Regions from separate parts of the Stenotrophomonas sp. LC732 genome, predicted to be linked through region 1. Evidence: predicted binding sites of a transcription regulator. Region 1 holds the regulator's gene; the other holds the start of a gene.
The links. Region 1 encodes FliA, which starts transcription of late flagellar genes. Its sites were predicted from a motif close to TAAAGTTTNNCNNNCNNNGGCCGATAA; they were not measured.
Positions count from the first base shown of each region.

Region 2: ACT6SE_RS05550 (GGDEF domain-containing protein) is a predicted target of FliA. The motif match lies at 2,940-2,966, and genes of this name have one in related genera.

Region 1 is NZ_CP199214.1:2,001,964-2,009,375, forward strand. It holds gene ACT6SE_RS09590 (flagellar motor protein) at 1-536, opposite strand, end outside; gene ACT6SE_RS09595 (chemotaxis protein CheA) at 627-2,471, opposite strand; gene ACT6SE_RS09600 (protein phosphatase CheZ) at 2,474-3,079, opposite strand; gene cheY (chemotaxis response regulator CheY) at 3,079-3,471, opposite strand; gene ACT6SE_RS09610 (RNA polymerase sigma factor FliA) at 3,529-4,275, opposite strand; gene ACT6SE_RS09615 (MinD/ParA family ATP-binding protein) at 4,272-5,159, opposite strand; gene flhF (flagellar biosynthesis protein FlhF) at 5,146-6,762, opposite strand; gene flhA (flagellar biosynthesis protein FlhA) at 6,908-7,412, opposite strand, start outside.
Region 2 is NZ_CP199214.1:1,137,567-1,144,978, reverse strand. It holds gene ACT6SE_RS05560 (cation diffusion facilitator family transporter) at 1-279, opposite strand, end outside; gene ACT6SE_RS05555 (TonB-dependent siderophore receptor) at 463-2,712, opposite strand; gene ACT6SE_RS05550 (GGDEF domain-containing protein) at 2,999-4,414, shown strand; gene ACT6SE_RS05545 (MFS transporter) at 4,510-5,712, opposite strand; gene ACT6SE_RS05540 (winged helix-turn-helix transcriptional regulator) at 5,802-6,251, shown strand; gene ACT6SE_RS05535 (metallophosphoesterase) at 6,325-7,412, shown strand, end outside.

The DNA of each region.
Region 1 (7,412 bases):
CCGAGCTTGCTCGGGTCGGCCAGGTTCTTCATCACCGCGATCAGGCCCAGCACGGCGCCGATGATGCCGAGCGTCGGTGCGTAGATGCCCATCGCTTCGAACACCTTGGCGCCGGCCTGGTCCTGGTGTTCCTGGCTGCCCAGTTCGATTTCCAGCATGTGCCGCATCGATTCGGGCTCGACACCGTCCACCAGCAGCTGCAGGCCCTTGCGCAGGAACGGGTCCTGCTGCGCTTCCACCTGCGATTCCAGGCCGAGCAGGCCCTGGCGGCGGGCGATGTTGCTCCACTCGACGATCTGCTGGATCAGTTCGCGACGATCGCTGTGCGGCGGGCGCACGACCCAGCGCACGATCTTGAACGCATGCTTGAACACCGCCGGCGAGGTGTGCAGCAGGATCGCGGCAACGGTGCCGACGATGACGATCACGAACGCCGCAGGCGACCACAACGACGCCAGGCCGGCGCCCTTGAGGATGCTGCCACCGACCAGCGAGGCCAGGGCGAGAAAGAGTCCAATGAGGCTGAGTCTATCCATGGATCCGGTATCGGCTTGTATGAATGGGACTTGAGACACCGGTACGGGCTACTGGTGCGACTTCACGGTTTTACGGGTGCAGCAAGCGGGTCAGTCGTGCGGGCTGCGCAGGCCATCCACATCCAGGATCAGCGCCATGCGACCATCGCCGATCAAGGTTGCACCGGCGTAACCGCGCAGGCCGCGCAGGGCCTTCGGCAGTGGTTTGATGACCACTTCCTCGCGCCCACGGACCTGGTCCACGACCAGGCCGAAGCGCGCTTCGCCGGCCTGCAGCACCACGATGGTCAGCAGGGTCGATGCGGCCGGCGTCACATCCAGCCACTGCCGCAGATCGACCAGTGGCAGCGTGTGCGAACGGCGGTCGAGCACGGCACGGCCATCGAACCAGCCCAGCGAGGTGGGCGGCGCGTGCAGTACCTCCATCACGCGCGCCAGCGGCAGCGCATAGACGTCCTCGCCGGCCTGCACCAGCAGGGTCGGCAGGATCGCCAGGGTCAGCGGCACGCGGATCAGGAAGCGGCTGCCGCGGCCCAGCTCCGACTGGATCTGGATCTGCCCGCTGAGTTCGCGGATGCGCGACTGCACCACGTCCATGCCGACGCCGCGCCCGGAAATATCCGTGACCTGCTGCTTGGTCGAGAAGCCGGGCAGGAACACCAGGTGCAGGCACTCCTCGCTGCTCAGGCGGGCGGCGGCTTCCGGATCGATCAGGCCCTTCTCGCGTGCCTTCGCGCGCAGCTTTTCCGGATCGATGCCGGCGCCATCGTCCTGCACCTCGATGCTGACGTAGTCACCTTCCTGCTGCGCCGACAACCGCACATGGCCCATCCGCGGCTTGCCCTGCGCTTCGCGCAGGTCGGGCATTTCCACGCCATGGTCGATGGCGTTGCGGACCAGGTGCACCAGCGGGTCGGCCAGCGCTTCGACCAGGTTGCGGTCGAGCTCGGTCTCGGCGCCGATCAGCTCCAGGTCCACTTCCTTCTTCAGCGAGCGGGCGACGTCGCGGGCGACCTTGGGGAAGCGCGAGAATACCTTGCCCACCGGCTGCATGCGGGTGCGCATCACCGCCGACTGCAGGCGCGCGGTGGCGATGTCCAGGGTGGACACGGCGCGGTCCAGCTCCTCGTCGCGCAGGCGCGCACGCAGGGTCTTGAGCCGGTTGCGCGACAGCACCAGTTCGCCGATCAGGTTGACGATCGCATCCAGGCGCTTGGTGTCCACGCGCACGGTGTGTTCGGCTTCGGCCAGCGGCTTGGCGGCCGGCTTGGCCACCGGTGCCGGTGCGGCGGCCGGGCGCGGGGCGGCGATCGGTGCCGGCGCCACCGCAGCCGCGGGCCTGGCGCCGGGTGCGGCGCCACCGTGCAGCTGGTCGAGCAGGGCTTCGAACTCATCTTCGCTGATCAGGCCGTCGTCGGCCTTCTTTGCCGGCGCCACCGCAGTCGGTGCGTTGCCACCGTGCAGCTGGTCGAGCAGCGCCTCGAACTCGTCGTCGGTGATCAGGTCGCCGGCACCGGCCGCCGGTGCGGCGGCAGCGGCGGCAGGCGCTGCTGCACCTCCATGCACGTCGAACTGGGCGATCAGGTCCGGCGGTGCATAGCCCGGCTCGGTGCCGGAAGACACGGCATCGAGCATCGACTGCAGGTAGTCCAGCGATTGCTGGGCGGCGTCGAAGTGATGGGCCTGCAGCACGGCCTGGCCGGCACGTGCAGCGCCCAGCGCCTCTTCAGCGGCGTGGCACAGCTCGACCATGGCGGTGACACCGAGGAAACCCGCGCCGCCCTTGAGCGTGTGGTAGCCCCGGAACACCGCGTTGAGCTGTTCGGTGTCCTGCGGTGCCTGCTCCAGCGACACCAGCTGTTCGCCGAGGCGATCCAGGATTTCCTGTGCCTCGATGATGAAATCGGCAGTGATGTCGTCGGATACCGCGCTCATGCTTACAGCCCCAGATCCGACAACAGGTCGTCGGCGTCGTTCTGCGAGACCGCGTGGCGGTCCAGTCCCTTCAGTGCCGGCCCGGCCAGTTCCGGGTCGGTGCGATGCTGTTCCGGCGGCAGGCCGAGCGCGCCGAAGCCTTCATGCACGCGGCGGACGATGCCGACCACGCGACGGATGATCTGCCCGGTCAGGTCCTGGTAGCTCTGGGTCAGGGCGATCTCGGTCAGGTTGTGGCGGATGCGCTCCAGCTGCGCGTCCTGGCCTGGCTGCAGGCCTTCGGCGCGCAGCTGCTCGGTCAGGCTGCGGCATTCCTCGGCCAGGTCCAGGGTGCGGTGGGTGGCCTGTTCGGTCATCGCCACCACGTGGTCCAGGCGTGCGCACGCATCGTCCAGTTCGCCGGCCTCGCTGGGCACGGTCGGCAGTTCGCCCAGGGCCTGCCCCAGCTCGCGGGCCAGCCGCGAGAGGCCGCTCATCATCGGCTGCGTGCGCAGCGCGACCAGTCCGTCGATGCGTTGCCGCCAGGCGGCTTCGTCACCGGACTCCAGGGCATCCAGGGCTTCCTGCAGGCGCAGGGCGAGGGCGTTCTTGTCGACCGTGGTATCCATCAGGCGCTGGCCGCCAGGCGTTCGAAGATCTTGCCCAGCTTCTCTTCCAGCGTCTGCGCGGTGAACGGCTTGATGATGTAGCCGTTCACGCCGTTCTGGGCCGCTTCGATGATCTGCTCGCGCTTGGCTTCGGCGGTGACCATCAGCACGGGCAGGGTCTTCAGCTTGGCGTCGGCACGGATCGCCTTGAGCAGTTCGATGCCGGTCATCACCGGCATGTTCCAGTCGGTGACGACGAAATCGAAGGGCTGGCTCTGCAGCAGCGACAGCGCGGCATGCCCGTCCTCGGCTTCGGCGGTGTTGGTGAAGCCCAGATCGCCCAGCAGGTTCTTGACGATTCGACGCATGGTCGAGAAGTCGTCGACGATGAGGATGCGCATGTTCTTGTTCAAAGCAGAGTTCCTTTGTTGTTCATTCCGGGCGGCCGGGGGCAGTCGCCTCGGGGATGTTCATTCTTCCAGGCCGGCGTCGACGGCCTCGAAAATCTTCAGGCGGCCGCGCAGGCGCAGCACGGCCTGGCCATGGATCTGGCAGACCCGCGACTCGCTCACGCCGAGCACCGCGCCGATCTCCTTCAGGTTCAGCTCCTGCTCGTAGTACAGCGAGAGCACCAGCTGTTCGCGCTCGGGCAGGTGGCCGATGGCCTTGCCCAGCTCACGGCCGAACTCGCCGCGCTCCAGCACCTGTTGTGGAGTCGGGCCGCCCTGGGCGACGGTATCCAGTTCGCCCTGGTCTTCGATGCGCGACTCCAGGCTCAGCACCTGGCCACGTGCGGCGTCTTCCATCAGGCGCAGGTATTCCGGCAGCGGCATCTCCATCGCGGCGGCCACTTCGGTGGCGCTGGCGGCACGGCCCGTGCTCTGTTCCAGGCGGCGGATGGTGGCGGCGGCGTCGCGTGCACGGCGGTGCACCGAGCGCGGCACCCAGTCGCCACGGCGGATCTCGTCGATCATCGAGCCGCGGATGCGGATCGAGGCATAGGTCTCGAACGAGGCGCCCTGGTCGGCGTCGTAGCTGCGCGAGGCTTCGATCAGGCCCATCATGCCGGCCTGGATCAGATCATCGACTTCGACGCTGGCCGGCAGGCGCGCGGCCAGGTGGTGGGCGATGCGTCGCACCAGGTCCGAATGCTGGGCGATGACCTCGTTGGCCGCCGAGCGCTGGACTTCCCTGTACTGGTGGGCTGCGCCTTTCATGCGGCCACCCCACGCTGCTTGAGGATGCGTTCGAGGAAGAACTCGACGCCACCGCGCGGTTCGGTCGGTGCCTGCCAGCGCGCGGTGCGGCGTGCGATCTCGGTGATCGCCAGCGCCGACGGGCTGGACGGATAGGCCTTCACCACCGGCTGCTGGCGCTGCACCGACAGGCGCAGCCAGTCATCCTGCGGCACGCAGCCCAGGTAGTTCAGCGAGACATCGGCGAGGAACTTCTCGCAGACGCGGGTCAGCTTCTCGTACAGCACGCGGCCCTCGTTCGGGTCGCGCACCATGTTGGCCACCACCTGGACGCGGTCCACGCCGCGCTCGCGCGACAGCACCTTGATCAGTGCGTAGGCGTCGGTGATCGAGGCCGGTTCGTCACAGACCACCACCACGGTGTCCTGCGCGGCCTGGCAGAAGGTCAGCACGCCGTCGGTGATGCCGGCGGCGGTATCGACCACCATGATGTCCAGCTCGCGTTCCAGTTCGGAGAACACGTTGACCAGGCCGACATGCTCGGCCGGGGCCAGCTCGGCCATGTGCCGGCGGCCGGAAGCGGCCGGGACCACCAGCACGCCGTTCGGGCCTTCGACGATGACGTCGTCCAGCGAGCAGCGGCCGGCCACCAGGTCGGCCAGCGTAAAGGTGGGGTTCAAGCCCAGGATCACGTCGATGTTGGCCAGGCCCAGGTCGGCGTCCAGCAGCAGCGTGCGCTTGCCCATGCCGGCCAGCGCCACCGCCAGGTTGGCGGACACATTCGTCTTGCCCACGCCGCCCTTGCCGCCGGTCACCGCGATGGTGCGCACAGGGCCGAGCGGCTCGCTGCGGGTGGCCGACAGCGGGAAGGTCTTGGTCAGCTTGGCGTACTCACGCGACGGCATGGTTCAACTCCGGGTTGCAGGGCATATCGGCCGCTCGGCGCAAATCTTCAAGGCGAAGTACAAGATTGGCTGCACTGGCCCGGTGCAGGTCCTCCGGGACGTCCTGGCCATCGGTCACCCAGGTGATCGGCAGGGCGTGGTCCACGGCCACCGACAGGGCGTTGCCGAAGCGGCCGGTCTCGTCCAGCTTGCTCAGCACCAGGCCCTGCAGGTTGGCCGCACCGAAGCGGCGCACCACCTCGTCCATGTCGCCGAAGCTGGTGTTGGCCGGCAGCACCAGCAGGGTGCGCACCTGGCGCGCGGCGCGCAGCCACTGCAGCTGGGCGGCCAGGGCACGGTCGCGCGGGCCCAGGCCGGCGGTATCGATCAGCACCAGCTTGTAGTCCTTCAGGCGTTCCAGCAGCTGGTCCAGGTCGGTGCCGCTGTTGGCCTCGTGCACGGCGATGCCGAGCTGGCGGCCGTAGCCATACAGCTGTTCACGGGCGCCGATGCGGGTGGTGTCGGTGGTGACCAGGGCGACGTCACGCGGGGCGTGCTTCTCGGCGAAGCGCGAGGCCAGCTTGGCGATGGTGGTGGTCTTGCCGGCGCCGGTCGGGCCGACCAGCGCGATCACGCCGCCTTCTTCCAGCGGGTCGACCGGGGCGATCGGCAGCTTGCGCGAGATCAGCCCCAGCATCAGGCCGCGGCCACGATGGGCTTCGGTTTCCAGCGGGATCTGCATGGCCACGTCGCGGGCCAGCCCGGCGTCGAAACCGTACTCGTCCATCAGGTCCAGCGCGGTGGCGCGCACCGGGCTGCCACGCAGGCGCTCATCGGTGAAGCGGTTCATCTCGCGCTCGATCACCTGGCGCATGCCGGCCACTTCCTGGCGCAGCTGGCGGATCTCGGCGTCGTCCTGGGCAACCACGGTCAGCGTCGGTGCCGGGGCCAGCATGGGGGCCGGGCTGGCCTCGATAGCGGCTTCGACCGCTGCCGGTTCGCTGGCGGCGATCCCGGGCTGCGCGTCGATCACGGCAGCGGTCGGCAGCGGCGGCGGCAGCACGGCCGGGGCCACGCTTTCGTGATGCGCCTCGTGCGGCGGGTCGATCTGGAAGCGCGCGCGGTTGGCCGGCACGGTGGCGGCCGGTGCAACGATGGCCTCGGCGAACGGGGCGAAGATCTGGTCCGGCGGTGCCGGTTCGTTGACGGCGGCGCGGGCCAGGGTGGCGGCGAAGCCGGTGCTGCCCCGGGTCGGCACGATCTCGTCGGCGCTGTCCAGGGTGCGGCCGGTGGCACCGACGGCGGCGCGGGCGAGGGCGGCCACTGCCGAGGTGGTGGCCGCGACCGGTTCCGGCGCCGGGGTGCTGCTGCGGCGGCGGGTGACGGCGGCGATCACCGCGTCGGCGGCGGTGCGCGGCTTGGGTGCCGGCGGCGGTGCGACGTCACGGCGCGAGGCTTCCAGTGCACGCTGCACGGCGCTCTCGTCGTAGTTGGCGGCGGCGACGATCTCGATGCCTTCCTCGATCCGGCGGTTGGACAGGATCACGGCGTCAGGACCATGTTCCTTGCGCACCAGGTTCATGGCCGAGCGCATGTCGGCGGCGACGAATCGTTTGATTTTCATGCTGTGGTCACGGGGCGAAGACGGCGGGGTGGCGGTCGGAGAACTCGGGTGGTCGGTGGTCTGCACGGTGCGGGTTCCCCTTGGTATCTGTCTGTTGCGTTGGTTCGAAAGTGGTGTCTGTTTTCTGGCGCATCGCAGGGCGGCGTCAGCTGATCGTTCCGACCAGCTTCAGGCGCTTGTCCTCCGGCACCTCGCTGTAGGCCAGGACCGACAGCGACGGAACGCTGTGGCGGACCAGGCGGGCCAGCGCGGCGCGCACCGGGCCAGGTACCAGCACGACCGCGGGCTCGTTGCGGGCTTCCTGCTTGCTGACACATTCGGCCAGGCTCTGGTGCAGTCGCTCAGCGAGTCCGGGTTCCAGCGCGGCGCCGTTGCCCTGCGTGGACTCCTGCAAGACACGTTCCAATTGCGGGTTGAGGGTGAATACCGGCAGCTCCGCCGACATTCCGGCGATCTCCTGCACGATGAAGCGGCCCAGTGCGGTGCGAACAGCGGCGGTCAGCACGGCCGGGTCCTGGCTGCTGGGCGCATGTTCGACCAGTGCCTCCGCGATCTTGCGCAGCTGGCGGATCGGAATGCGCTCGACCAGCAGGTTCTGCAGCACGCGCACCACCGCCGACAGCGGCAACGCCTTCGGCGTCAGATCTTCG
Region 2 (7,412 bases), 860 kb from region 1:
GGCGCCGTTGATCATCGCGCCCAGCGCTTCCAGGCGTGCATAGCCGTAGGTGCGGCGCGCGTCCGGCGGGCGTCGGCTCAACCGCACCGCGACCAGCGCGATCATCAGTGCCAGTGCATCGGTGGCCATGTGTGCCGCGTCGGACAGCAGCGCCAGGCTGTTGGTCCAGAACGCGCCCACCACCTCGATGACGAGGAAGGTGGAGGTCAGGCCGAGCGCCCACCACAAGGGTTTCTCGTGGCGGATCTGGGATGGCAGGTGATCGTGGTCGTGGCCCATGGCAACAGCTCCTTTGCGATGCGGTGCAGGCTACGCCGTGCTGGCGGGGGAGACTATTACGGTGTTTATAACATTGCAGGCACGCGGCGCCGGTGTCGCCGGGCAAGGCCCGGCGCTACCGGAGCGTGGCCGGCAGCGCCTGGCCTGGCCTGGCGACCGCAGCGGACCGGCGTCCGCGTGCGGTCAGAACCCGAAGCGCAGGCTGGCCCAGTAGGCGCGGCCCGGTTCGTTGTAGGTCGCCGCACCGGCATCGCTGCTGTTGGCCTCGCGGAACAGGCGCTTGTCGGCCAGGTTGTTGACGCCGAAGCCGAAGCTGACGGTCCCGGTCACCCTGTAGCGCGCGCTCACGCCCCAGATGTTGTAGGCACCGCGGTCCTGCAGCGCGATCGAGGGATCGCAGCTGCCGGTGCAGCGCGGATCATTGTTGATGTTGGCGGTGGCCGGTTCCTGCTTGCCGTAGAACGTGCCGGTCAGCAGCACCGACAGCTTGTCGGTGGCCTGCCAGTCCAGCATCGTGTTGACGGTGTACTTCGGGATCACCGACAGCGGCTGGCCGGTGCTCTTGTTCTCGTTTTCCACCATGTAGGTGAAGTTGTTGCTCCATTTCAGGCGGTTGCCCTGCTCGCCCAGCAGCGGGATCACCAGGTTGCCTTCAAGCCCCTGCACGATCGCCTTGGGCGCGTTCTCCCAGCGGAAGATGCGGCCCTTGGTGTCGGCGGTCAGGCCAATCTGGGTGTAGCCGGCCTGGATCTTGTCCTTGTAGTCGTTGTGGAAGTAGGTCAACGAGGCCTGCCAGCCGCTCTGCGGTGCCCACTCGATGCCCAGTTCCTTGTTCAGGCTGGTTTCCGCCTTCAGGTCCGCGTTGCCGCGCATGTAGCAACCGGCACCCAGGCTCGGCAGTGCATTCGGGCAGCCGTTGCCACGGGTGTAGTACAGATAGTCCGGATTGGACTGGTACAGGTTCGGCGCCTTGAACGCGCGGGCGATGCCGCCCTTCACCACCCAGTCGCTGTTGATGCGGAACTGCGCATTGAGGCTGGGGCTGGTGTTGTTGCCGAACTGGCTGTGGTGGTCGAAGCGCAGGCCCGGGGTGACGATCCAGCGCTCACCCAGGTAGATGTTGTCTTCGACGAACACTGCGGTGGTCTGCGCGTCGGCCTTGCCCCGCGCGCGATCGGCCGACAGCCCCGGGATACCGCCGCCGCTGCTGCTGGACTGGCTCATCGAGTACGGGTCGGTCAGGCGGCTGTCCAGGTATTCAAAGCCCAACGTCCAGATGTTCTCGGCGCTGCCCAGCGAGGTCGGGAAGCTCACTTCGCCATCCAGCTGGTAGTTGCGCAGGCGCGAGGTCGACCAGTCGGTGCCGTTGAAGCTGCCTTCCGGGCCACCGGCCAGGCCTTCATTGATGCGCGAGTTGTTGACCGCTTCCACCGCGGCGGTCACCCGCGAGGTCACGTCGCCCCAGCGGCCGCGATGGGTGATCGCGCCGGTGTTGCGGTACATGCGGTTGGTTTCCGCTTCGCCTTCGGCCAGCGCCGCCAGGTCAACGCCGGTCGAGGTACCGGTAGTGCTGACCGCGCGGTCACCGGCGTAGATGTTGCCCTGGCGGCTGGTGCCGGCTTCGAACTCCACCACCTGGTCGGTGGTGATGTCCCAGCGCAGCAACGCGTTGACGTCGCGGTTCTTGACACCCTCGCGGCCAGCCGGTGGCACCGCGTTCGGGTTGGTGGCGTACTGGCGGTTGAGGTCCAGTGAGTCGGCGTCGGTCTTGTTGAGGTTGCCGTACAGGCGGAACGACAGGGTGTCGGTCATCGGCCCGCTCAGCTGCAGGCCGACGCGCTCGCTGCCGCCTTCGGCGCTGTGCTCGGGCACCAGGCCATACAGGTCGACCGCTCCGGTCAGGTCGCCGGTCGGGCGCTTGGTGATGATGTTGACCACGCCGCCGGACGCACCGGAGCCATAGCGTGCCGCCGCAGGGCCGCGCAGCACTTCGATGCGCTCGATCATTTCCGCCGGCACCCAGTTGGTATCACCGCGGGTATTGCGCTCACCGCTACGGCCCATGCGCACGGCATCACGCGCACCGATGCGCTTGCCGTCGACCAGGATCAGGGTGTTTTCCGGGCCCATGCCACGCAGGTCGATCTGGCGGTTGTTGCCGTACTGGCCCGAGGCGCTGTTGCCGGTGAGGTTGACGCCTGGCATGGTGCGCAGCAGCTCGGCGATGTCGTTGGCCGGCGGGCGCTTGGCGATGTCCTCGGCGGTGATGGTCGAGGTACCCAGTGCCTGGCGGGCAATCTGCGAGGCGGTGACATGCACCGTGTCGATATCGGTGGCGTCGGTTTCAGCCCGGGCGGTCAGGGCGCTTCCCGCCAGCAGGGCGGCAACGGCGAGCGCCAGCGGGCGCGGCGAAAGGACAACGGCAGGAGACATGATCTGGACCTTCTGGCAGGGCAACGGGGCCTCTGGCAAAGGGCTTGAGGCAACGACGAGGGGGAGGCGGAGCGTCGCTGCAGTCGCCTGCGGGCCGATCCGTGCGCGCATTCTCCCATCAATGCGAGTGATTCTCAAATGCGTTCACTCATTGCCGCCGCGGCGCCGACGTGCTTTGCGCGCCGTGCAACCCTGCATCGCGCATAAACTGACCGGCCAACCCGCCATCAACCGTGCGCCACCGCAGCCGATACCCGTGGTTTGCCGTACGCAGTCAGAGATCGACGTGGAACCACCCCAACTGGACGATGCCAGCCAACCGCTGGCCGAGGCCTGGCAGCACTGCCTGCAACAGGCCGGCCCTGCCGCCACCGCGCTGCTGCACGCCGCCGCCGCCGATGCCCCGCCGGCGCTGGCCCAACGCTTCTACGAAGTGCTGCTGCAGGACGGGCGTGCACGCCGCTTCCTGTCCCATGACCAGGTCAAGCAGCGCCTGCAGCCGGCCATGCAGCGCTGGCTGGTGCAGTTGCTGACCACCAATGCCGACGATATTGCCGGCGCCGTTGCCTCGCAGCGGGTGATCGGCGATGTGCATGCCCGGGTCGGTATTCCGGTCGACCTGGTCACCCGCGGCGCGCGCGTGCTCAAGCACGAACTGTTCGTGCGACTGCACGACGACGCGCCCGACAGTGCCACTGCGTTCGCCGCCATCGACTGCCTCAGCGCGGTCATGGACATCGCCATGGAAGGCATGACCCTGGCTTACACCCATGCACGCGAGCGTTCGACCCGTGCCGATGCGGCGTACCGGCTGTTCTCGCTGGTGCAGAACGTCGGCACCGAACGCGAACGCCAGCGCGCACTGCTGCTGGACTGGGAGAACGCCCTGCTCTACGCGCTCGCTGGCCACGTACAGGCCAGCGACAGCGCCAGCCTGGCCACTTCCGAGTTCGGCCTGTGGTTCACCCACAAGGGCATCCCCAGCTTCGGCGAGAGCAGCGAGACCCGGCAGGTCGGCCAGCTGATGGCCCGCATCGACAGCAACCTGCAGCGGGCGAGCAACGATGCCCCGGCACAACGACTGGCGGTGCTGCCGGCCATCCGCGAGGACCTGGCCGCCATCCGCACCCTGATGACGCTGCTGTTCGAGCGCATCGGCGAGCTGGATGCCGGCAGCGATGCGCTGACCAACCTGCTCAACCGCCGCTTCCTGCCTACCGTGCTGCGCCGGGAGATCGAGCTGGCCACGCGCAACCGCACGCCGTTCTCGCTGCTGCTGCTCGACCTGGATCACTTCAAGGCGATCAACGACGGCCACGGCCACGACGCCGGGGACCGCGCGCTGCAGCACGTCGCCGGCCTGCTCGGCCAGCTGACCCGCGGCAGTGACTACCTGTTCCGCTATGGCGGCGAGGAGTTCGTGGTGGTGCTGGTCGCGGCCAGCGAATCACAGGCCGCGGTGATCGCCGAAAGCCTGCGGCGGCAGATCGCGCAGTCACCGGTGGCATTGGCCAACGGCCAGGTACTGGCACTGACCGCCAGCATCGGCGTAGCCGGCCATGACGGCCACCCGGACTACGAGCGGCTGATGGCACGGGCCGATGCGGCGATGTACGAGGCCAAGCGCAGCGGCCGCAACCGCGTGGTAGTGGCCAGCGCGGACCTTGAGGAAGCACCGGGACGGCGTGCACTGCAGCGATGAGGACAGGACAGGTAGAGTCGACCGCTGGTCGACTATCGCACGCAGCGCGGGATTTTTCGCACGCGGGGCGAAGAGCAGTCGACTGACAGTCGACTCTACCGACAGTCGACTCTACCGGTTCGCCCGCCAGCCGATGCATTGGACGCCACCACCCGCCATGCTGCCCACCACAGCAGCGCCAGTGCCGCGATGCCTGCACCCAGCAGGCACACCGCAGGCCAGCCATGCCGGGCCTGCATCCAGGGCCCGGCAGCCGCACCGGCACCACTGCCCACTGCATAGAACAGCATGTACAACGCCACCAGGCGTCCATGCTGTTCTGCCGGCGCACGCAGCAGCAGCGCCTGGTTCGATACGTGCAGTGCCTGCCCACCGAGGTCGAGCACGATCACGCCCAGCAGCAGCAACGACAGCGACTGCGGCAGGCCCAGCAGCGGCCACCACGCGGCCAGCATCAGCAGCAACGCGCCAAGACTGACCCGACCGGCGAAACCACGGTCCATCCAGTGCCCGACCCGCGCCGCCATCAAGGCGCCCACTACGCCGGCCAGGCCCAGTGCGCCGATGGCCGCGGTGGACCACTGCAACGGCGGCGCCGACAGCGGCAGCGGCACCGCCGCCCAGAACACGTTGAGGCCAGCAAACAGCAGCAATGCCAGCGGCCCACGCTCGCGCAGCGCGCGGTCCCGGCGCAGCATGCCCAGCATCGAACCCAGCAGTTCGCGCCAGCGCGGTGGTACCGCCGGCACCGGCACCGCCGGCAGACGCCGCCACAGCAGCACGGCCAGGGCCGCCATCAGCGCTGCCGACAGCAGATAGACCGCCCGCCAGCCGACGGTGGCCGCGACCGCGCCCGATACAACGCGCGCCAGCAACAGGCCGATGAACACGCCGCCCTGCACCACGCCCACCAGGCGCCCGCGCTGCTCGGGCGGCGCAAGCGTGGCGGCATAGGCGATCAAGCCCTGGGTCAGCGCGGTGCCCAACAGCCCGGCCAGCAGCATGCCCGACAACAGCCAACCGGCCGTGCGTGCCGCTGCCAGCCACAGCAGGGCCAGCACCAGCGCCATCAACTGCATCCGCAGCAGGCGTCGCCGGTCACCGCGATCGGCGAGCGGCAGCAGGCCCAGCAATGCCAGCACACTGCCGGCCTGGGTTGCCGCCAACACTGCGCCCGCCACGGCACGGTCCAGTGCGAAGGCCTGTGCCAGCCGATCCAGCAGCGGTTGCGCGTAATAGACGTTGGCAACGCTGGCGCCGGCCGCGACCGCGAGCAGGGTCAGCAATGGGCGGGACATCGATGCGCTCATGGTGTAGTTGCAATTTGAAACTTGATGCAGGCTATCGTCATTGGTTTTAAACTGCAACCACATTCGGAGGCCACAGCATGCACGCCAACAGTCCCTGCCCCGTTGCCCGCAGCGCCGACCTGCTCGGTGATCGCTGGGCACTGCTGGTGATCCGCGATGCCTTCGACGGCGTCACGCGCTTTGGCGACTTCCAGCGCAGCCTCGGCGCGGCGCGCAACATCCTCAGCGATCGCCTGCGCAGGCTGGTCGAGGCCGGCATCCTGCAACTGCAACCGGCCTCCGATGGCTCGGCCTACCAGGAATACGTGCTCACCCACGCCGGCCAGGAACTGTTCCCGCTGCTGGTCGCGCTGCGCCAGTGGGGAGAACGCCATCGCTTCAGCGCCGGTGAAGCCCATTCGCAGTTGATCGAATCCAGCACGCGGCGACCACTGCCCTACATGCAGCCACACGGGCGCGACGGTCAGCCGCTGCAGGCCGCCGCCACCCGCGTGCGCAAGCTCAAGGACGACCGGCGCGGCGCCTGATCCGCCCATTCGCGCACACCACGATCGGGCCGCGCCGGTTAGCATCGGAGGTTTCCGCCGCCGGACGCCGCCGATGCCGCGCTATCGCCCTTTCCTGCTGACCGCCCTGCTGTTGCCGCTGCTGGCCTGCGCCACAGCAACCACGCAGGCCCGCGAGGTTGCCGCGCCCGCCGACCACGTGCAGGCCGATGGCCCCTATGTATTCCGCCAGGGCGACCAGCTGCAGGCCAAGTGGATCTGCGACGACAAGGTCGAGTCGCGCTCGCTGGCCATCAACACGACGGGCACCGATATCGCGCCGCGCTGTGGCTACGAACACACCGTGCACGTGGCCGCGCCGAATGCGGCCTCGGTCTCCGTGCTGCCGGCCGCGCCGCGCATCGTCGCGCTGTCGGACATCCATGGCCAGTACGGGCTGCTGGTGCGCCTGCTGCGCGCCCACCAGGTCATCGACGCCCAGGATCGCTGGGCCCTGGGCAAGGACACGCTGGTCATCGCTGGCGATGTATTCGACCGCGGCCCGCAGGTGACCGAGGCGTTCTGGCTGCTGTACGGCCTGCAGCAGCAGGCCGCCGCCGCCGGTGGCGCAGTGCACTTCGTGCTAGGCAACCACGAAACCATGGTGCTGTACGACGACCTGCGCTACGTCAACCCGAAGTACCTGCGCAGCGCCCAGCTGCTGGGCCGCAGCTACCCGCAACTGTATGGCGCCGACTCGGTGATCGGGCAGTGGCTGCGCACCCGCCCGGTGCTGCTGAAGATCGGCGATACCCTGTTCCTGCATGGCGGCATCTCGCCCGAAGCGGTGCAGCTGGCGCTGGACCCGGCACGCACCAATGCGGCCTACCAGGCCTCTCTGGGCCTGCCCAAGGCCGAAGTGAAGGCCGACCCGGCCACCGCACCGCTGTATGACGGCAAGACCAGCCCGATCTGGTACCGCGGCTACTTCGATGGCCGCCTCGACACAGCGGGGGTACAGACCGTGCTCAACCGCCTGCAGCTCACGCGCATCGTGGTTGGCCATACCTCGATGCCACACGTCAGCAGCTTCCACGGCGACCGCGTGATCGCCATCGACAGCAGCATCAGGAACGGCGAGAACGGCGAACTGCTGTTCATCGAGGATGGCAGGCTCAGCCGCGGCCTGCTGGACGGCTCACG